3 regions of the Ferdinandcohnia sp. FSL W7-1320 genome follow, and region 3 is predicted to be linked to each of the others. Evidence: predicted binding sites of a transcription regulator. Region 3 holds the regulator's gene; each other region holds the start of a gene.
The links. Region 3 encodes CtsR, which represses protease genes until heat stress. Its sites were predicted from a motif close to ATGGTCAATAAAGGTCAAACA; they were not measured.
Positions count from the first base shown of each region.

Region 1: NST91_RS17950 (ATP-dependent Clp protease ATP-binding subunit) is a predicted target of CtsR. The motif match lies at 1,615-1,635, and genes of this name have one in related genera.
Region 2: clpP (ATP-dependent Clp endopeptidase proteolytic subunit ClpP) is a predicted target of CtsR. The motif match lies at 3,742-3,762, and genes of this name have one in related genera.

Region 1 is NZ_JBBPAM010000001.1:3,629,583-3,637,212, reverse strand. Features, by position in the region: gene NST91_RS17950 (ATP-dependent Clp protease ATP-binding subunit) at 1-1,536, opposite strand, end outside; gene NST91_RS17945 (YkvI family membrane protein) at 1,786-2,817, shown strand; gene NST91_RS17940 (helix-turn-helix domain-containing protein) at 2,933-5,014, opposite strand; gene NST91_RS17935 (DUF5058 family protein) at 5,228-5,926, shown strand; gene NST91_RS17930 (small-conductance mechanosensitive channel) at 5,948-6,670, shown strand; gene NST91_RS17925 (amidohydrolase) at 6,742-7,630, shown strand, end outside.
Region 2 is NZ_JBBPAM010000001.1:1,087,775-1,095,404, forward strand. Features, by position in the region: gene rapZ (RNase adapter RapZ) at 1-685, shown strand, start outside; gene mgfK (gluconeogenesis morphogenetic factor MgfK) at 685-1,659, shown strand; gene whiA (DNA-binding protein WhiA) at 1,699-2,640, shown strand; gene NST91_RS05585 (HPr family phosphocarrier protein) at 2,788-3,045, shown strand; gene clpP (ATP-dependent Clp endopeptidase proteolytic subunit ClpP) at 3,090-3,680, opposite strand; tRNA gene NST91_RS05595 (tRNA-Arg) at 3,940-4,011, shown strand; gene NST91_RS05600 (hypothetical protein) at 4,300-4,476, opposite strand; gene rpoN (RNA polymerase factor sigma-54) at 4,677-5,981, shown strand; gene NST91_RS05610 (glutaredoxin family protein) at 6,007-6,249, shown strand; gene NST91_RS05615 (sugar-binding transcriptional regulator) at 6,544-7,563, shown strand; gene gap (type I glyceraldehyde-3-phosphate dehydrogenase) at 7,621-7,630, shown strand, end outside.
Region 3 is NZ_JBBPAM010000001.1:100,566-108,195, forward strand. Features, by position in the region: rRNA gene NST91_RS00515 (23S ribosomal RNA) at 1-2,477, shown strand, start outside; rRNA gene rrf (5S ribosomal RNA) at 2,541-2,656, shown strand; gene NST91_RS00525 (MgtC/SapB family protein) at 3,635-4,336, shown strand; gene NST91_RS00530 (CtsR family transcriptional regulator) at 4,516-4,977, shown strand; gene mcsA (protein-arginine kinase activator protein McsA) at 5,156-5,701, shown strand; gene mcsB (protein-arginine kinase McsB) at 5,705-6,802, shown strand; gene clpC (ATP-dependent protease ATP-binding subunit ClpC) at 6,799-7,630, shown strand, end outside.

The DNA.
Region 1 (7,630 bases), 3.5 Mb from region 3:
AGCTTCCTCATGGCCGACATATCCAGGAGGTGAACCGATGATTTTAGACACTGAATGTTTCTCCATATACTCACTCATATCGAGTCTAATCATCGCATCCTTTGAGCCGAAGAGCTCCTCAGCAAGTGTCTTTGTTAATTCTGTTTTACCTACACCCGTTGGTCCAACGAAGAGGAAGGAACCAATAGGGCGATTTTTAGCCTTCAAACCAGCACGGCTACGACGAACTGCTTTCGCAACCTTTGTTACTGCTTCATCTTGACCAATTACTTTTTTGGCAAGATTTTCTGCAAGTAGCTTCATTTTTTGTTGTTCATTTTCTTGGAGCTTACCAACAGGAATACCGGTTTTCTTTTCAATAATTTGTTGAATGTTTTCGACATCAATCACATGCTCTACGTTGTTTTCTGGATTATTTAATTGTTTTTCAAGTAGAATTTCTTGATGTCTTAATTTTGCTGCTAATTCATAATTTTCTTCACCAGCAGCTTTTTCTTTTTCTGCTGCAATTTTTGAAAGCTCTCCTTCAATATTCTTTGGATTTGTTCCACCAGATACTAGGTTCATTTTTGACCCAGCTTCATCAAGTAAGTCAATGGCTTTGTCTGGTAAAAAGCGATCCTGAATGTAGCGGTGTGATAATGTGACACATGCACGGATTGCTTCGTTTGAATATTTTACTCCATGAAAGTCTTCGTACTTTCCTTTAATTCCTTCAAGAATCTGAATTGCTTCATCAATCGATGGTTCCTCCACAGTAACAGGTTGGAAACGGCGCTCGAGTGCAGCATCTTTTTCAATTTCTCGATATTCTTTTAGAGTGGTTGCACCGACCACTTGCAGCTCACCACGTGCAAGAGCTGGTTTTAAAATATTTCCTGCATCCATTGATCCTTCTGCAGATCCTGCACCAACTAAAAGGTGAATCTCATCAATAAATAGAATAATATTTTTACGTTTTTGAAGTTCCGCTATTAATTGCTTCATTCGTTCTTCAAATTGACCACGGATTCCCGTGTTGGCAACTAATGAAGCGACATCTAGTAAGTAAACCTGTTTATTTGAAAGCTTGTTAGGTGCCTTTCCTTCAGCGATAAGTAGGGCTAATCCTTCTGCAATAGCAGTTTTACCTACACCCGGTTCCCCAATTAGAACGGGGTTGTTTTTATTACGACGGTTCAGAATTTCAATGACACGTTGGATTTCCTCATCACGGCCAATAACTGGGTCAATTAGTCCAGCTTTCGCCATTTGAGTAAGGTTACGTCCAAATTGATCGAGAAGACCTCCGCCATTTCCACCGTGTTTTGTTTGTGTTTGTTGTTGGTTGATTCCATTTTGTTGACTAAAGGCATTGCCTTTAAATAGGTCATCAAATGTGAAATTAGGGAAACCGTTCAATCCTGAAGGTATTTTCATGTTGTTCTTCTCCTTCGCATAACACTCACTGCAAAGTTGAATTTGTCGCTTTTCTTGGTTAAGTTGTAGATGTAATTGAACAGTAGCTTCATTTTGATTACATGCTTGACAAATCATAAACAAATACCTCCTTGAATTTTTGACTATCTTTGACTAATTAGATAAATGAAATAGGCCATGCATGATGATTCGTAGTGTTTGACCATCTTTGACCTTATGTCTACATTATACTTTGACCATTTTTGACTTTCAAGTGAAAAGGCCTAGCAATTTTTTCCGCTTGTTTCCGAAATAATAGCTCGTCTTATTTATAGAACTTGTACATATATATCAAGTAATATAGATAAAACAATGAGGTGGCTATTTGTGCGAGGGAATTGGGGAGCAGCATTCCAGATTGGTGCTGTATATGTAGGAACAATCGTAGGAGCAGGCTTTGCAACAGGTAGAGAAATTGTCGAATTTTTTACCCAGCACGGTGTATATGGCTTGGTTGGAATCTGCATCAGCGGTTTCCTATTTATATGGTTAGGAACAAGAATTATGATTATTGCAAACCGAATTCAAGCAAATTCATATAAGGAATTTAATGAATACTTATTTGGAAAAAAAATTGGGTTAATGGTGAATGCACTTATGCTTCTTGTCCTAATAGGAGTAACTTCCGTTATGCTTTCTGGTGCAGGAGCGGTTTTTCATGAACAATTGGGAATATCTTATCAGCTTGGAATCCTGTTGACGGGTGGGCTTTCCATCTTTGTTTTGACTTATGGAGTTAAAGGGTTATTTGGTGTGAACATGTTTGTTGTTCCAATTATGATATTCTTTAGTGTTGTTTTAGCAATAGAGGTCATAGCAAATGATGCAACGGGTCTATTAAGTCGGCCAGAAATCGAGTCGCATAGCGCTAAATGGCTGATTTCACCATTTTTATATTCGGCTTTTAATTTGACTATGGCAATGCCGGTATTAGTTCCGCTTGCAAAAGAAATTAACCATGAACATACATTAAGATGGGGCGGTTTTATCGGTGGTGGTGCGTTATGTCTTATTTTATTTACGAGCCATATATCATTATCCGCACTACCAAATGTAGAAGGTTTTGAAATCCCGATGGCTGAAGTAATGAAAAACTTCATGGCTGTGTTTTATTGGTTGTACATCCTTGTGATTTATGGAGAAATCTTTACGTCTGTGATCGGAAACCTATTTGGTCTTGAGCGCCAATTGAAAAATGTCTTGAAGCTTTCATCGATTTCAATTGTGTTTGGGATTCTATCAATAGCCTATTTGATAAGTCAATTAGGTTATGGCTCCTTGATTTCTTTCTTATATCCATTGTTTGGGTACATGAGTTTGATTTTATTAGTACTGTTGGCAAGACCGATGAAGCGCTAACCGAGGGAATAATCAAAACCTGGATAAATGAAACTATATAAGAGGAAAAATAAAGAGGTATAATCAACCTCTTTATTTACTTTTTTAGAGTGATTAACGGTAACTACTTAAATAACTAATGTACATCCTTAGAATAAGCGAATGTTTCTTTAAGGTGACAGGCCAGCTGTATTTCAAGAAATTCTTTAGGGTCATTAAAACTCAAATTCAGCATGTCTTCAATTTTTTTAAGACGCTGGTATAGTGTATTAATATGAACGTGAAGTTTTTTCGAAGTTTCATTCATAGACTTATTTAACTTTACATATGTTAACAATGTTTGTTCTAAATCATTTTTCTTTGATTTTGCTGTATTTAAAGGCTGGAAAAAGGTATTTATGAATTCCTGAATCTCATTGGTATCCTGATTAATAAACAAGCGATTAACCCCAATGCTTTCATATGCGATCATACCAGATTCTTTTTTATTAACTAGATAGGCAACTGCCTTCTTTGCTTCCTCATAACTCTTTCCTATGTGATATACTCCCTGATTTTCAGAACCAATACCCACACACAAAAACGAATCATTAATAGTTTTCCAGTTAGTAATAATTGTTTTTAATCCCTTTATCGTGTCGTCAGCTCCTGAATTGTGTGCAACTGAAACAAGTAAAATGATTTTATTATGAAATCCGTAGATGAGTTGCACGTCTTGGATATTCTTTTTTATCAATGAGATAATACTATGAATATCAGCACCAAGCTTATATAAATCTTTATAATTAACAAGTTCAATTAAGACCACATAAAACATATGAGAAGGATTTATGTTAAACTCTTTTCTTTTCTCAAGTAAGACTTCTGGCTCCTTGCTTTGAATCAATTCATTAAAAAATTCATGGAATTTCTTATAATAGATTTCTTCTAGTGTGTGTTTCTTTACAAGTTCAAGTGCGAGTAAAGAGCCACCCTGTTCGATAATAATTCGATCAATGATTGATAATGTATTAGAGTAGGGGTAAATAAAGCATCCAAGAAAAATAGTACCATTTAGAATCGGGTAAAGATAAAATTTTCCCTCTTCAGGCTTACGCAATTCCACGAAAACAGCATTTCTTCTATTTTTAAAAATAGTAGTAATTTCATCCACGCTAAAATAAATTTTTTCTTTCTCTTGATTATGGTACCAATCGTTTTCTAAATAGTCGTAGAAGGAAAACGGACCATTTATCATTTTTCCTAGTTCTCTAATAATGGACTTTAAACCTTTGTTTTGTATAGAAATCTTAATAAGTCTGTCGTGGACTTCGTTTCTTTTTGCGAGCTCATTTAATTGTTGCTTTACCTCTGTATAAAGACGTGCATTTTGAATTGCGATTGCAGCCTGGGATGCAAAGCCTTGTAAAAGTCGCACGTCATCATCAGTAAATTTTCCTACCTTATTAAATTGGTGAATCGTCATGACTCCAATACGCTTTTCCCCAATAGATATAGGTACACTAACAATTGCTTGAATTTCTTTTTCTTTATACGAAGACTTGATTATATGTAGATTTCTCTCTGAAATAGAATTCTCACTCATTACTTTATAAATCTGTTCTTTAGAATGATAAATTAACGGTTTTCCTTCCTTAAAAACTACACCCGTAATCGATTCTCCGACCTCCATTTTAAGCTTTCTGATGATCGGTTCAAATCCAACACTTGTCTTTGTGATAATTTTTTCTTGATCATAGTCATAGAGTTGTAGATAACCTGCATTTGCAACTGGTATTACTGATAATGCATTTTTTGTAATCCTCTCTAATAGGTCATCAAGGACAAGAGAAGAAGAAACAGAACGTATTCCCTCTATTAACATCTCTAGTTCTGCACCTTTAGCTTGGACTTGGCTTTTAGCATCTAGCAGTTCGAAGCATACATATAAATATTCCAAATCTCTTTCATCAAAGGGACAAGTTTTACTATTAGAGCGAAGAAGCACTTGATGCTTGTTCACGTAAGAAAATAAAACATATAAGTACCCTTTATTTATCATGATTTTGTATTTGCATTCTCCATTACTTGTTTGTGGATTAATATTCTCTTTTTTTAGATTCCCTTTTTTATATATAAGGTTGAACGAAGTATCGTGTGCTTTTTGTATCAAGATTTCATAGGAAGCTCCATTAAAAATTTTATCAAGATAAGATGAAATTTGTTGAATTGTTGTCATTACTAACCTCCTAGAATAAGAAAATGTAGAAAGTTCCATATCTGCCGGTTTATTAATGTAATTTATTACATTGTAATCTGTATTTTAATAAATTACTATAAGAATTAGAAAATATAGAATTTTCAACCATTAAATATTAAATGCGCTTTCTTTAGAGGTTAAAGGTTGTAATTAAAAGTAATTCGAAAAAGGAGGAAGATTATTTTGGAAAAAGTGTTACAAACGGCAAATAGCTTACCACTTTGGATTTTGGCTACACTGGTAGTTGGTATCGTAATCTTTCAAGCTATCATCTTTATTCGGCTTGCATCAAAAACAAGCCAATCCGTTGGTATGACACCTACAGATGTTAAGTCTGCAATAAGGGCTGGCGCGATTAGTTCCCTTGGACCATCATTAGCAATCATCGTTGTCGCTATTTCAATGATTTCTTTAATTGGAAGCCCCGTTACATTGATGCGAATCTCTATTATTGGATCGGCAGCAATAGAAACAGTTGGTGCAAGTATAGGGTCTAAAGCAGCTGGGGTTGATTTAGGTTCTCAAGGTTATACGTTACAAGCCTTTACAAATGCAGTATGGGTGATGTGTCTTGGTGGAATGGGCTGGTTATTATTCGTTGCTCTATTTACTAAATCTCTAGGGAAAATACAGAAAAAAGCAGAAGCTAATCCTAAAAATGTAACGATGTTAAGCACAGTATCAGTTGCTGCAATGATTGGGGCTTTTAGCTACCTTGGTGGGGGAGAAATGGTAAAAGGTATTAGTGAATTCGTCGTATTTATTGTTGCCTTTATTGTTATGCCCATCATTATTTGGATCGGAGATAAAACCCAGTTGAGGTGGATAAAAGAATGGTCATTAGGTCTGGTTATTATTGTGGGTATGTTTGCTGGTTACTTGATATCTTAAAAAAGAAAGTAGGAGAGCTATATGCCAGTTACTAGAGAGGAAAATAATCTATCTATAAACGAAGCAGTGCCAGTGTCTGCATCATCAATTGACTTTGAAACCTTTCAATTAAAGTCTCATTTTTGGGGACGCTTAACAATTTGGGGAATCATTGCATTAACATTAATTGTGCCTCTATATCTATCATATGTTCTTGGTTACCATCCAGGCTGGTCAACTATCATTTCAGGTTTTACTGCTTATGCAGCTATTATCATGTTTGTTTGGGTGCTGGAGCCGATTAGCTATTATCCTGTTTTGGGGGTTTCTGGTACATATCTTGCCTTTCTTACAGGTAATATCGGAAACATGTGTCTTCCATGTGCTTCGGTTGCTCAACGTGTTGTTGATGCAGAACCAGGAACTAAAAAGGGAGAAATTACTGCCTCATTGGCAATTGCGACTGCTTCAATCGTGAATGCTATCATTCTTATTTTAGCAATACTAAGTGGTTCATACATTTTAACAATCTTGCCTGAATCAGTCTTAAATAGCCTAAACTTTGTCCTTCCGGCTATTTTTGGAGGAGTCATTGCTCAGTTTGCTATAAAGAAGCCATTATTTGGTGTAGTTGGGATTGCATTTGGTTTATTTGTTAATTTAGGTCCTGTTCCCCGTGCCTTCCAAACATTTGTCTGCATACTCGGAACTGTTGTAGTTTGTTTACTTTTAGAGAAGTTAAAAAAACAAGAGAAAAATAATTAAAGCCTTGTTGTCGACCTTGTATTGAATTTTTGGGAAGGGGTGAAAAATCCATTTAGTAAATGGACTAAAAAATGAGTAAACAGAATATTTTACAGTGGATTAAAAACAACCAATCAGATTTTACTGAAATGGCAAAAAAAATATGGGAACATCCGCAAATTGCATATGAGGAAAACTATGCAAGTGATCTACAAGTGTCTAAATTAAAAGAAGAAGGATTTCGAATTCATTCCCCGATAGGAGGAATTTCTTCTGCATTTGTTGCGGAATATGGCTCAGATAAACCAATAATAGGGATATTAGGGGAATACGACGCTTTGCCTGGTCTTTCTCAAACAGTTAATACAGTTCAGGAACCAGTTATATTAGATGGACCAGGTCACGGCTGCGGTCACAATTTACTCGGAACAGCAGGGGTTGAAGCAGTAATTGCATTAAAAGAAGTTATGGATAAGTATGATATCAATGGGACTATTCGTTATTATGGCTGTCCAGCTGAAGAAGTATTGTCTGGAAAAACGTTCATGGCGAGAGAAGGCGTCTTTGACGATTTAGATTGTGCGTTAACCTGGCATCCATGGACATCTAACATGACATTAAATATGAGTATGCAAGCAATTGTATCCATTAAGTTTCATTTTAAAGGCATCCCAGCCCATGCGGCCGCCTCACCCCATGCTGGAAGAAGTGCACTAGATGCTGTTGAATTGATGAATGTCGGCACTAACTTTTTAAGAGAGCATGTGTTGGACGGTTCACGAATACATTATGTCATTACAAACGGGGGACTTGCTCCTAATATTGTTCCTGAACATGCTAGTGTTTGGTATTATTTACGGGCATCTACAAAAGAACAAGTTGAAGATATCCTTAGAAGGGTAGAGAAAATTGCTCAAGGAGCAGCACTTATGACAGAAACAGAGGTTTGTTCAGAAATCGATGCTTTTGCTTATGACACAC
Region 2 (7,630 bases), 990 kb from region 3:
TGGCCGTGAGTTTTTCGATAGCCTTTTTGCATCACTTGACGAGCTCTCAGAGGTCTCATGGATTTCTCCGCAAATCTTATTCCTTGACGCAAAGGATACGACTCTTGTTACTCGGTATAAGGAAACAAGACGTTCTCATCCTCTTGCTCCGACTGGTTCTCCATTGGAAGGGATACAGGCAGAGCGCGAAATTCTTGATGAACTTAAGGGAAGAGCACAATACATTTATGATACTTCTGAGTTAAAACCAAGAGAATTACGCGAGAAAATCTTAAAGCAATTTGCATCCGAATCAAGACCTACATTTACAGTCAACGTAATGTCATTTGGTTTTAAATATGGTATTCCTATTGACGCTGACCTCGTGTTTGATGTGCGTTTTCTTCCAAATCCACACTATATCGAAACGATGAGACCGAAAACTGGACTTGAAGATGATGTTTCAGGTTATGTATTAAAATGGACCGAAACACAGAAGTTTATTGAAAAGGTAACCGACTTGCTTGCATTTATGCTTCCTCAATACAAACGGGAAGGTAAAAGTCAGCTTGTTATTGGAATTGGTTGTACAGGTGGACAGCATCGTTCTGTTACGCTTGCCGAATATATCGCAAATCATTTCAAGGATGAATATCAGACCCATGTTTCTCACCGCGATATTGAGAAGAGAAAGGACAAAAAGTAATGACCGAGCCAAAACAACCAAAGATTGTCATCGTTGGTGGGGGAACAGGACTTTCTGTGCTTTTACGAGGGTTAAAATATCTACCTGTTGATATCACGGCAATTGTGACGGTTGCAGATGACGGGGGATCTTCTGGTCGTCTTCGAGATGAGATGGATATCCCACCGCCTGGTGATATTCGAAACGTATTAGCTGCGTTGTCAGATGTGGAGCCACTAATTGAAGATTTATTTCAACATCGGTTTGCCGGTGGGAATGGATTATCAGGTCATTCCCTGGGGAACTTGATTCTTGCGGCAATGACTACAATTACCGGGGATTTTGTTCACGCAGTTGGTGAAATGAGTAAAGTCCTCAATGTAAGAGGGAAGGTCCTTCCGGCGGCAAATAAAAGCGTCATTCTACATGCCGAAATGGAGGATGGTACTGTTGTTTCAGGAGAATCCAAGATTCCATATTCGGGGAAAAAAATAAAGCGTGTATTTTTAACACCTAGTGATGTAGAACCTCTACAAGAATCGATTGAAAAAATACAACAGGCAGATATGATTATCATTGGTCCTGGTAGCCTCTACACCAGTATTTTACCGAATTTACTTGTACCCAAAATCGGTGAAGAGGTTTTAAAATCGAAAGCAAAAAAAGTTTATATATGTAATGTAATGACACAGGCTGGGGAAACGTTGAATTTTACAGCTAGCGACCATGTTCAAGCTTTGTACGATCATATGGGCGTCAATTTCATTGATACTGTTCTTGTCAATAATGGAGAGATTCCTGAGAATATAAAAGAAAAATATGCAAAAGAGCTAGCAAAACCTGTAGTTTACGACACTGAAAGGCTTTCTGCTTTAGGTTTAGCTATCATCCATGATAAAATTATTTCATACGATAATGGAGTTATCAGACACGACACTACAAAAGTAGCAAACCTGTTATACGATTTGCTCATTAAAAATAAAAAGGGTGATTGAGGGTAAATCACCCACTTTTAAAAAAAGGGAGGTGGAACTGTGTCATTTGCATCAGAGACGAAAAAAGAACTTACAAATTTAGACATCAAAGACTGCTGCGCAAAAGCCGAGCTTTCCGCTTTGATCCGAATGAATGGCGCACTTTCCTTCTCTAACCAAAAAATGGTGGTTGACATCCAAACGGAAAACGCCGCGATTGCGAGAAGAATTTATACACTTCTGAAAAAATGCTATAATGTAGGAGTAGAGCTCCTTGTTCGAAAGAAAATGAGACTTAAGAAGAACAATGTATATCTTGTTCGCCTTATTGAGGATGCAAAGGAAATATTAGAAGACTTGAAGATTTTTGAAGGCTTTTCATTAAGGCAGGAAATTTCTTCGGAATTAGTAGCGAAGAAGTGCTGCAAACGCTCCTATTTACGCGGAGCTTTTTTAGCAGGTGGCTCTGTTAATAACCCAGAAACATCCTCGTACCATCTTGAGATTTTTTCATTATATAAAGAACACAATGACTCACTTTGTGAATTGATGAACGTTTTTGATCTCAACGCTAAAACGTTAGAACGAAAAAAAGGTTTCATCACCTACTTAAAAGAAGCAGAAAAAATCACAGAGTTCCTAAATGTCATTGGTGCGCATCAGGCATTGCTTCGTTTCGAGGATGTTCGAATTGTCCGTGACATGAGAAATTCGGTGAACCGCCTCGTCAATTGTGAAACAGCTAACCTTAATAAAACTATTGGGGCATCGATTCGTCAGGTGGAAAACATTCGATACATTGAAGAAACAGTCGGACTAGGCATTCTACCCGATAAATTAAGAGAAATTGCGGAGCTTCGCGTCGCCTATCAGGATGTCACACTTAAAGAGTTAGGCGAAATGGTAACATCAGGCCAGATTAGTAAGTCGGGCATTAATCACCGACTTCGAAAAATCGATGAAATTGCTGATAAGCTACGAGCGGGCCAATCTATAAAGTGAGCACATTGCTCACTTGGAGAAAAATAAAGCGTTATCATTTTTAAATAAAATATGAAACCTTTAGAGCTCAACCTACGTATTAATAGGAAATACTAAAAAAAAACACAACTTAAGAATGTACAGAAAAATTTGAGGAGGAAGAAACGAATGGTGGAAAGACAAGTTGAGGTTGCTTTAAGAACGGGGTTACAAGCACGTCCTGCAGCGATGTTTGTTCAGGAAGCAAATAAATTTTCTGCAGATATCTTTTTAGAGAAAGATGGAAAAAAGGTAAATGCAAAAAGTATCATGGGTCTAATGAGCTTAGCAGTTGGCAGCGGTACAACAGTTACATTAATTGCTGATGGAAATGATGAAGAAGCAGCGGTTGAAGCATTAACTGAATTTGTTCAAAAAGAAGCATAAAAAAATCCTCTCACGATTAGATGTGAGAGGATTTTTATTATTTCTTATTTATTGTCTTGTGGGAACATAACCTTGTCGATTAATCCGTATTCCATTGCTTTTTCAGCAGTCATGAAGTTATCGCGGTCAGTGTCTTTTTCAATAATTTCTAGTGGTTGACCAGTACGCTCAGCTAAAATTTTGTTTAGCTTATCGCGTAGGAATAAGATACGCTTAGCCGCAATTTCGATTTCAGTTGCTTGCCCTTGTGCTCCACCAAGTGGTTGGTGAATCATAACTTCACTGTTAGGAAGCGCAAAACGCTTGCCTTTTTCACCAGCAGCAAGTAAGAAAGCACCCATAGAAGCAGCCATACCAATACAGATTGTAGAAACCTTTGGCTTAATGAACTGCATTGTGTCATAAATAGCCATACCAGCTGTAATCGAACCACCAGGGCTGTTAATGTATAAAGAAATATCTTTTTCAGGATCCTCAGCTGCTAAGAACAATAACTGAGACACAATTGAGTTAGCCACATTATCATCAATGGCACTTCCAAGCATGATAATACGGTCTTTTAATAAACGTGAGTAAATATCATAGGCGCGTTCTCCACGGTTTGTTTGCTCAATAACTGTAGGGATTAAATTCATTTAACTTCCTCCTTCAAAACAAATTAAAAACTTTACTACTATGTATTTCCATCATACAATTAAGGTCAGTAAAGGTCAAACAATTCGCTTTACTAACTTATCTTATTCTACAAACATTTATGACATACCTTTATCGATGTGAAAAAAACTAAATTTCATACGTATACCATCATAACCGAATCGGAGTGTTTTAAAACATACATCTTGCAATCAAATGCGTTCTAGCCTATAATGATGAGTGCAGTTTCTATTCAGACATGCCCTCGTAGTGTAGTGGATAGCACAAGAGATTCCGGTTCTCTTATCGTGGGTTCGAATCCTGCCGAGGGCGCTAATGAAGAAAGGACCAGAGTAAAATCTGGTCCTTTTTGCGTATTATGGTATTGGTACCTTTTTTCGTAAAATAGTTGAGGGGGGACACAAACGCATGAATCGTACCCTTACGAGCCGGAAATCGAGCCAAAAGGGAACACAAACGTGCTAATCGTACCCTTACAAGTCAGAAATCAACCTAAAAGGTAATGTAAACGCGAATCATACCCTCTTCAGCAAACAATCAGACTACGTTGGCATAGATATCCCCCGCCCATCACGTCGCCAAAGTTCCATCTCCAAATCGCTAATTATCCTTATACCCTAATGTTCCTTCGTACACATCCTCGTCAACTGGGTTCACAGCCCACATTGTTTGAATGGGATCAAATTCAGTTGCGAACTCTTCGTTGTTTTTCGCTTTTTTTGCTTCATCCAAAGTCCCCGTCACCGGGCCGGTATACATAATCTCATTTTTTTTCAATTCAAATCACCTCTTTAAAGTAGATTCTTTCAAAAAATGCATAAAAATGCGTGCTAAAATTTAACTTTTTCGATACCATAGAAGTAAGCTAAAATTAGCGATAGAACCTCTTCGATAAAATGAGGTTGTTCATTACAATAAGAAAAGTAAACGCTTCCATTTTAATACAACTCAGGGGAAGGGGGAAAACGAGAGTGAATATGCAAACTGGACTTTTTCAACAGCAATCATTAAAGCTAGTCATGACAAAGGAGCTAACTCAAGCTATAACTCTTTTACAATACTCTTCTTTGGATCTGACTAAATTTCTAGAAGAGCAAACATTAGAAAATCCCCTAATAGAAGTAAAACAAACGGATTTTAATAGAGTAATGAAATCAAAGGTCAAAAATGAATCCTATACAAATCCGATTGACTATATTGGAAAAAAAGAAACAACCCTTTATGAACATTTGCTTACACAACTTTCATATATGAAAGTGAACACCGAAAAAAAGCGAACGATGGAGTATATAATTCAACTTTTGGATAGCAACGGTTATCTGTATTTTCCGGAGGAGGAGATTGCAAAGGACCTTAATACCGATACAGAAACCATCGAAAGTGCAATTCACTATATTCAAAGTCTAGATCCGATTGGGGTAGGGGCAAGGTCCTTACAGGAATGCCTACTTCTACAACTCAGGAAATTGCCAAAGCGGAATAGTCTTGCTGAAACAATTATTCAGGACTATTTTGAAGAATTCGCAGAAAAGTCCTGGAAGGAAATCGCAAAGCAACTTGATGTAAAGCTCTTTGATATTCAACAGATTTTTGACTTTATCCAAACTCTTCAGCCGAGACCAGGTGCAGCTTTTCATGGAGGAGAAGCACAATATATTGTTCCTGACTTTGATATTCAAGTTGAAAATGGTGCTGTCATCATGAACATGCACGATTCATATTTACCAAAGGTTTCGTTGAATCTTCAGTATTACCAACATTTCATACAAGAAAAAGATTCAAAAACTAAATCCTATCTTCAAGAAAAAGTGGACCAGTGCCAATGGATTATGAGAAGTTTGGAGCAGAGAAAACTCACCTTACAAAATGTCATGAACGAAATCATCAATCGCCAACTGGACTTTTTTCTAAAAGGACCAGCTCATCTAAAACCGCTTATAATGAGTGATGTTGCACAAAGTTTAGACATTCATGAATCAACTGTAAGCCGTGCAGTAAAAGATAAATTTGTGCAAACTCCATTTGGTATCTTCGAAATGAAATATTTCTTTAGTCGCAACATCCAGACAACGGGTTCAACCGACACGTCATCAACTCAGGTTAAGAACGTTTTAAAAGAGTTGATTGATGAGGAAAATAAACAAAAGCCTTTGTCAGACCAGGATATTGTCAGTATACTTAAGGAGGAGCATGGTATTCTTGTGTCCAGAAGAACAATTGCAAAATACCGTGATCAATTAAATATACCATCTTCATCGAAGCGAAAAAGATACAGCAAGTAGATTGGAAGTGTAACAGTTGAGACGCATTCAAGTCACCATGTATTCAAAAGATAATTGCTCCCTTTGTACAAAAGCGAGGCGGGTTATCGAGGAATTAAGTGAGGAATTTCCATTAGAACTCAATGAGGTTGATATTTATAAAGATGATGAACTTCTTGAAAAATATCAAATCATGATTCCGGTTATCGAAATTGACGGAAACGAAGTGGAGTATGGGATTATCCATAAAGAAGTCATTCAAGAGTATCTAAGTAAATATTTAAAATAATCTGACTGCCTAAAAAATAGGCAGTTTATTTATTGCATTCTTTTAAAAGTACTGGTACTATAGAAAATGTAACACGGCGATATACAAACTTTATTCAATACTGAATAAAGTATGCCTCCGGCGGATGCCACAGATTTTCAAAGGAAATTTTTCGAGCAAGCACGAAAAAATCTGGGCGCAAATACGCCAAGGCGTATTTGATTTAACGAGTTGTTTTTTTTTACTGTAAGCGGGACATAATATGTCACAGCGGGACAAAAACAGTCCCTTATAGTAAAAAGGGGAAATGAATAAATGAGTTCGATTATTGAGGTACAACAAAAATTATTACCTGATTTACTAGAGGTTATGCAGAAACGCCATGAGATCCTCAAATACATACGACTTATGCAGCCGATTGGAAGAAGGAATCTTTCTACGAGTCTTGGTCATAGCGAACGTGTCCTCCGTGGTGAAGTTCAATTTTTAAAAGAACAAAACCTTGTTGACTTTAGTACGGCTGGAATGAGCTTAACAAGTGAGGGTGCTGAACTATTAAAGGACCTTGAGGATGTCATGAAGGAAGTTTTAGGTTTACGGGTTTTAGAATCACAGCTTAAGGAAAAGTTAAAGATAAAAGGTGTAATTGTCGTTTCTGGCGATAGTGACACAACTCCTTGGGTGAAAAAAGAAATGGGGAGAGCTTGCGTTTCAAGAATAAAACAAAGGCTTTCTGGAGAAAATATCGTCGCAGTTACTGGTGGTACAACCCTCGTTGAGGTCGCAGAAATGATGACCCCAGATTCGAAAGGGCGAAGTATATTATTTGTTCCAGCAAGAGGTGGACTAGGAGAACGAGTAGAAAATCAAGCAAATACCATTTGCGCAAAGATGGCCGAAAAAGCTTCTGGTGATTACCGTCTCCTCCATGTACCTGATGTTGTGAGCAATGAAGCGTATCAATCCTTTGTGGCCGAACCATCGATTCGGGATGTCCTGAATTTGATTAAATCGTCAAGTATGGTCGTTCACGGAATAGGAGACGCTATTACAATGGCTAAGCGGCGTAAAACAGATGAAGAGGACATGAAAAAAATCATTGAATCTCATGCAGTCGCAGAGGCTTTTGGGTATTATTTTGACGAAGATGGGAAAGTGGTCCATCGGGTTCAAACAATTGGCATCCAGCTAGAAGGTCTGAACGCAATTCACGATGTGATTGCCGTAGCTGGTGGAGCTTCGAAGGCAACAGCCATTCAAGCGTACTTAAAGCAGGCGCCTGAGACACTGTTAATAACAGATGAAGGTGCAGCTAAAGAGTTAATAAAGGGGTAAATCAACCTCTTAAATAATATTTTTTTAGGTTTCACATACAAAAGGAGGAAATCAAAAATGGCAGTAA
Region 3 (7,630 bases):
GAGGACCATCTCCCAAGGCTAAATACTCCCTAGTGACCGATAGTGAACCAGTACCGTGAGGGAAAGGTGAAAAGCACCCCGGGAGGGGAGTGAAATAGAACCTGAAACCGTGTGCCTACAAGTAGTCAAAGCACATTTATGTGTGATGGCGTGCCTTTTGTAGAATGAACCGGCGAGTTACGATCCCGTGCAAGGTTAAGTTGAAGAGACGGAGCCGCAGCGAAAGCGAGTCTGAATAGGGCGAAATAGTACGTGGTCGTAGACCCGAAACCAGGTGATCTACCCATGTCCAGGGTGAAGTTCAGGTAACACTGAATGGAGGCCCGAACCCACGCACGTTGAAAAGTGCGGGGATGAGGTGTGGGTAGCGGAGAAATTCCAATCGAACTTGGAGATAGCTGGTTCTCTCCGAAATAGCTTTAGGGCTAGCCTCGAGTATAGAGTCTTGGAGGTAGAGCACTGATTGGACTAGGGGCCCTCATCGGGTTACCGAATTCAGTCAAACTCCGAATGCCAAAGACTTGATTCTCGGGAGTCAGACTGCGAGTGATAAGATCCGTAGTCAAGAGGGAAACAGCCCAGACCACCAGCTAAGGTCCCAAAGTATACGTTAAGTGGAAAAGGATGTGGAGTTGCTTAGACAACCAGGATGTTGGCTTAGAAGCAGCCACCATTTAAAGAGTGCGTAATAGCTCACTGGTCGAGTGACTCTGCGCCGAAAATGTACCGGGGCTAAACGTATCACCGAAGCTGTGGATTGTTCTTACGAACAATGGTAGGAGAGCGTTCTAAGTGCCGTGAAGTCAGACCGTGAGGACTGGTGGAGCGCTTAGAAGTGAGAATGCCGGTATGAGTAGCGAAAGATGGGTGAGAATCCCATCCACCGAATGCCTAAGGTTTCCTGAGGAAGGCTCGTCCGCTCAGGGTTAGTCGGGACCTAAGCCGAGGCTGAAAAGCGTAGGCGATGGACAACAGGTTGATATTCCTGTACCACCTCTTTACCGTTTGAGCGATGGAGGGACGCAGGAGGATAGGGTAAGCGCACTGTTGGATATGTGCGTCCAAGCAGTTAGACTGGTAAGTAGGCAAATCCGCTTACCGTAAGGTTGAGCTGTGATGGCGAGGGAAATATAGTACCGAAGTTCCTGATTCCACACTGCCAAGAAAAGCTTCTAGCGAGGTAAATGGTGCCCGTACCGCAAACCGACACAGGTAGGCGAGGAGAGAATCCTAAGGTGATCGAGAGAACTCTCGTTAAGGAACTCGGCAAAATGACCCCGTAACTTCGGGAGAAGGGGTGCTTTTTAGGGTGCATAGCCCTGAAGAGCCGCAGTGAATAGGCCCAGGCGACTGTTTAGCAAAAACACAGGTCTCTGCGAAGCCGCAAGGCGAAGTATAGGGGCTGACACCTGCCCGGTGCTGGAAGGTTAAGAGGAGGGGTTAGCGCAAGCGAAGCTCTGAATCGAAGCCCCAGTAAACGGCGGCCGTAACTATAACGGTCCTAAGGTAGCGAAATTCCTTGTCAGGTAAGTTCTGACCCGCACGAAAGGTGTAACGATCTGGGCACTGTCTCAACGAGAGACTCGGTGAAATTATAGTACCTGTGAAGATGCAGGTTACCCGCGACAGGACGGAAAGACCCCGTGGAGCTTTACTGCAGCCTGATATTGAATTTTGGTACAGCTTGTACAGGATAGGTAGGAGCCTTGGAAGCCGGAGCGCCAGCTTCGGTGGAGGCATCGGTGGGATACTACCCTGGCTGTATTGAAATTCTAACCCGAAGGCCTTATCGGCCTTGGAGACAGTGTCAGGTGGGCAGTTTGACTGGGGCGGTCGCCTCCTAAAAAGTAACGGAGGCGCCCAAAGGTTCCCTCAGAATGGTTGGAAATCATTCGTAGAGTGTAAAGGCACAAGGGAGCTTGACTGCGAGACCTACAAGTCGAGCAGGGACGAAAGTCGGGCTTAGTGATCCGGTGGTTCCGCATGGAAGGGCCATCGCTCAACGGATAAAAGCTACCCCGGGGATAACAGGCTTATCTCCCCCAAGAGTCCACATCGACGGGGAGGTTTGGCACCTCGATGTCGGCTCATCGCATCCTGGGGCTGTAGTCGGTCCCAAGGGTTGGGCTGTTCGCCCATTAAAGCGGTACGCGAGCTGGGTTCAGAACGTCGTGAGACAGTTCGGTCCCTATCCGTCGTGGGCGTAGGAAATTTGAGAGGAGCTGTCCTTAGTACGAGAGGACCGGGATGGACACACCGCTGGTGTACCAGTTGTTCTGCCAAGGGCATAGCTGGGTAGCTATGTGTGGAAGGGATAAGTGCTGAAAGCATCTAAGCATGAAGCCCCCCTCAAGATGAGATTTCCCATAGTGTTAAACTAGTAAGATCCCTCGAAGATGACGAGGTTGATAGGTCAGAGGTGGAAGCATGGTGACATGTGCAGCTGACTGATACTAATCGATCGAGGACTTAACCAAAATACTTTGAAGATGAATGCACGTACGTTATCTAGTTTTGAAGGAATGAATCCTTCAACATAGTCTAGTGGCGATAGCGAAGAGGTCACACCCGTTCCCATACCGAACACGGAAGTTAAGCTCTTCAGCGCCGATGGTAGTTGGGGCATTGCCCCTGTGAGAGTAGGACGTCGCTAGGCAATTAAAAGATCAACCGTTATGGTTGGTCTTTTTTTATTTTTCAAAACCGAGAGGTTTTGTGGTGTAAAAGAAGTTTTTACGGAAATAAGGCTATCAATTAGAATAAGTCGGATTTCGAGGAGCAAAGAGTTCAAGGAAGCAAGGGAACGACAACCGGAATGTACTATGTACATGAGGATTGGAGTGAGCGCAGCTGACGCAGAAATCTGCCGCTCATCGGAAGCCGACCACCGAACACGGAAGTTAAGCTCATGCGCCGATGGTAGTTGGGACTTTGTCCCTGTGAGAGTAGGACGTCGCTAGGCAATTAAGAGATCAACCGTTATGGTTGGTCTTTTTTTGTGCATAGAAAAATAGTAAAGAAACCGGTACATTAATGGTATATCGCAAACGGCCTAAACGGTATATCAACATATCGAGAAACAACAAATAGTATAACGAAAATGGCTTAATCGGTATATTGCCATATCGCAAAACGATAAGTGCTATACCGCAAATGGCTTATTCGGTATATCGCCATATTGAGAAACGATAATTGTTATACCGCAAACGGCCTAAACGATACATCACCAGGTCGCAAAACGATAAATGGTATATCGCAATCAGCATATAAACGATACACCAACAGTACGGATGAGCCTCTTTTGATTTACTTTAAACATACTATACCAATATATCTCACAGAATCCCCATAACCGCCCGTTTTCAATCTTACCCCCCATAAACCATGTTAAATTTTACATACTAATGAATATCAATAATTTATATCAGTTTGTTTATGATAAAAATGTCATAGTTATAAGTATTAATTACTATTCTAAAAAAATGGGTCCTAAGAAATCATAATTTAATTGATGAATCGTATAATTATAAAACACTAAATTTTTTCTTGTTTAAAAAAGGGGATTTAGGTTGCCTATCGAATACCTATACCTAATAAAAGGTTTTTGCATATACATAAAAAGGGAGGATGTAACATGATTGATTTTATTGCATCGTTCCAAACAGAAGAATTTTTAACGATGTCGATACGGATTTTTTTAGCCGCGTTATTATGCGGGTTAGTCGGCTTGGAAAGAGAGGTACATAAGCACCCTGCTGGGTTTCGTACCCATTTGCTAGTTGGGGTCGGCTCCTGTTTAATGATGTTAATGTCAATTTACGGGTTCCAGCCTTATTTAGAAATGAGTACAAACGTACGTTTTGATCCAGCCCGGATTCCTTCCTATGTGATAAGTGGTATTGGATTTTTGGGTGCCGGTACTATTCTTGTAAGGGATGCAACGGTTCGGGGGTTAACAACTGCTGCCTCCATTTGGGTGGTTGCCGGTCTTGGGTTAATTATCGGATTAGGCATGTATGCTCCTGCCATATTAACAACAATCGTTGTTTTACTGAGTCTAATTTTCCTTAATCGATTTGAGGAATTCTTCTTTAAATCCAGAAAAAGAAAAGTTGTTCATATCATTATCAATGAAGATATTTCATCATTTTCTGCAATCTTACAACTATTTAAAGATAATGGTTACCGGGTAAGGGATTTTAACATTAAGTACTCGAAGGATAAAATTAATAATAATTGCCAGTACACGATTGATGTTGAGGTCGGAAGTAAAAACGAACGTTTGCGATTGTATGAAGAATTGTCAAAACAAGAAATGGTGCAAAAAATTTTCTGATTTGGTGTTTAGAGGGGTACTAAATTTGGAAAGTATAGGATAGTAAATGCCTTGAAAATGATTGCCTAAATAATTTTGACGTTCGATTTGAAAAGCGAAACAGTTGAAAAATTAGTGCGGTCATTTTATATTATAGTTATAGTCAAATATAGTCAAAGTCAAGGTGAGGTGTGGTCATAATGAGGAATATATCTGATATCATCGAACAATATCTTAAAAGTGTTCTTGATACAAGTGATCGAGCTATTGTTGAAATAAAAAGAAGTGAGATTGCCGATAAATTTGAATGTGTCCCATCTCAAATTAACTATGTAATAAATACACGATTTACTTTAGAGAGAGGCTATTTAGTTGAAAGTAAACGAGGTGGTGGGGGTTATATTCGTATTATGAAGGTAAAAACGAATAATGATTCTCAGTTGATTAATCAACTCGTTCGCCTTATAGACAAACGGATTTCTCAAACGAGTGCAGAAGATGTCATTTTGCGTTTAATTGAGGAGGAAGTAATCTCGAAAAGAGAGGCGAAGATCATGCTAAGTGTAATTGATCGTTCCGTCTTGTTTATTGAGCTTCCTCATCGGGATGAGTTGAGAGCACGCATGCTAAAGGCAATGCTAACATCCCTCATGTATAGATAATAAGTTAAAGCCACCGGCGAATGCCACGATTTCTTAAAGGTAATTTTTCGAGCATAGGATTAAAGACTAAGAACGCCACATCCTGTGGCAACGTCTTTGTGACCCACTTCATGTGGGCCTAAAAAAATCGGGCACAAATACGCCAAGGCGCATTTGATTAAGTAGGAAGGTGCTTACCATGATATGCCAAGAATGCAATCAACGTCCTGCCACATTACATTTTACAAAGATTATTAACGGTGAAAAGACAGAGGTTCATATATGTGAACATTGTGCTCAAGAAAAAAGTGAGATGTTTATGTTTCCAGGCACATCTGGCTTTTCAATAGATAACTTATTAGCAGGACTTCTACAATTTGAACCACTTGCAGGTTCAAAGCAAAATGCTTTTCAACAAAATGAGATTTTACAATGTAGTAACTGTAAAATGACTTTTCAACAATTTGCAAAGGTAGGTCGGTTTGGCTGCTCGCATTGCTATCCAACCTTTGAAAAACAACTTACCCCAATCTTAAAACGTCTGCATAGTGGTAATACACATCATACAGGGAAAATACCAAAACGAATCGGAGGCTCCTTCCATATCCGGAAAGAGATTGAACAATTAAAGCATAAGATGCAGGAGTATATTTCCCTAGAGGAATTTGAAAAGGCTGCAGAAGTTCGTGACCACGTAAGGGCTTTAGAGAAAAAGCTAGGTGGTTACAAAGAGGGGGAGGTATAATCAATGTCACTTGAACATTTTATCAATCAAGCCTTAAGCTCTTGGATGAGTCAAGAAGGGCCGGATTCGGATATTGTCTTAAGTTCAAGGATCAGGCTTGCTCGAAATTTGAAAAATGTCCCCTTTTCAACGGTGTATTCAAATGAAGAAGCTCAACAAATTGTGGAAGTCTTCCAAAAGGGCTTTTCAGGGAAGAGTTTTCCTTCAATTGGAGAAATGGAATTATTAAAAATGATGGAGCTCCAACCAATTGAAAAGAGGGTACTTGTTGAAAAACATTTGATTAGTCCACATTTAGCTGAGGACTCTACGTATGGAGCTTGTCTTTTATCTGAAAATGAAGAAATTAGCATTATGATTAATGAAGAAGACCATATTCGAATACAATGTTTATTCCCAGGGTTACAATTATCGGAAGCTTTACGGGTTGCAAACAACCTGGATGATTGGATTGAAGAGCATGTCGATTACGCGTTTGATGAAACAAGAGGTTATTTAACCAGCTGCCCGACGAATGTAGGGACTGGGATACGTGCATCTGTGATGATGCATCTGCCAGCACTTATCTTAACTCATCAAATGAGTAGAATTATCCCGGCAATCAATCAACTTGGCCTTGTTGTAAGAGGAATATATGGTGAAGGCAGTGAGGCGTTAGGAAATATTTTTCAAATTTCAAACCAAATTACGCTTGGAAAGACGGAAGAAGATATTGTTGAAGATTTAGAGAGTGTTGTTGCTCAGTTGATTGCGCAAGAACGTTCTGCACGAGAAGCTTTGGTAAAAACCTCTAATATTCAGTTGGAGGACCGAGTATTCCGTTCCTATGGGGTTTTAGCTAATAGTCGGATCATTGAATCGAAGGAAGCAGCTAAATGTTTATCAGATGTCCGATTAGGTATAGATCTTGGCTATATAAAAGATATATCAAGAAGTATCCTTAATGAACTCATGGTTTTAACACAACCTGGATTCCTACAATCATATGCTGGTGGGGCATTAAGGCCAAATGAAAGAGACGTTAAAAGAGCGTCTATCATTCGAGAAAGATTGAAGCTAGAAAATAATAAGACTACCGACATGGAGGGTGATGGGTTATGATGTTTGGCAGATTTACTGAGCGTGCACAGAAGGTATTGGCTTTAGCTCAAGAGGAAGCTGTGCGATTAGGGCATAACAATATTGGAACTGAACATGTATTATTAGGTCTTATTCGAGAAGGCGAAGGAATCGCTGCTAAGGCCTTACTTGCACTAGGATTAGGTCCCGAAAAAATTCAAAAAGAGGTCGAGGCTTTAATTGGCCGTGGTCAAGAGGGATCACAGACAATTCATTATACTCCGCGTGCGAAAAAGGTAATCGAGTTATCAATGGATGAGGCTCGGAAGCTTGGTCACTCTTATGTAGGTACAGAGCATATTCTACTGGGATTAATTCGTGAAGGGGAAGGCGTCGCTGCACGGGTATTAAACAATTTAGGAGTGAGCTTAAATAAAGCTCGTCAGCAGGTTCTACAGTTATTGGGAAGCAATGAGTCATCATCGGGGCATCATGGTGGAGGTTCTACAAATGCCAATACACCTACCCTAGATAGTTTAGCCCGTGATTTAACTGCGATTGCAAGAGAAGGCAGCCTAGATCCAGTTATTGGCCGTAGTAAAGAAATTCAACGTGTGATTGAGGTACTAAGCCGTCGTACGAAAAACAACCCAGTTCTAATCGGGGAGCCTGGTGTTGGTAAAACGGCAATTGCAGAAGGTTTAGCCCAGCAAATTATCAATAATGAGGTACCAGAAACGCTTCGTGATAAGCGAGTAATGACCCTTGATATGGGTACCGTGGTTGCGGGTACAAAATACCGTGGGGAATTTGAAGACCGCTTAAAAAAGGTAATGGATGAAATACGCCAAGCTGGTAATATCATTCTAT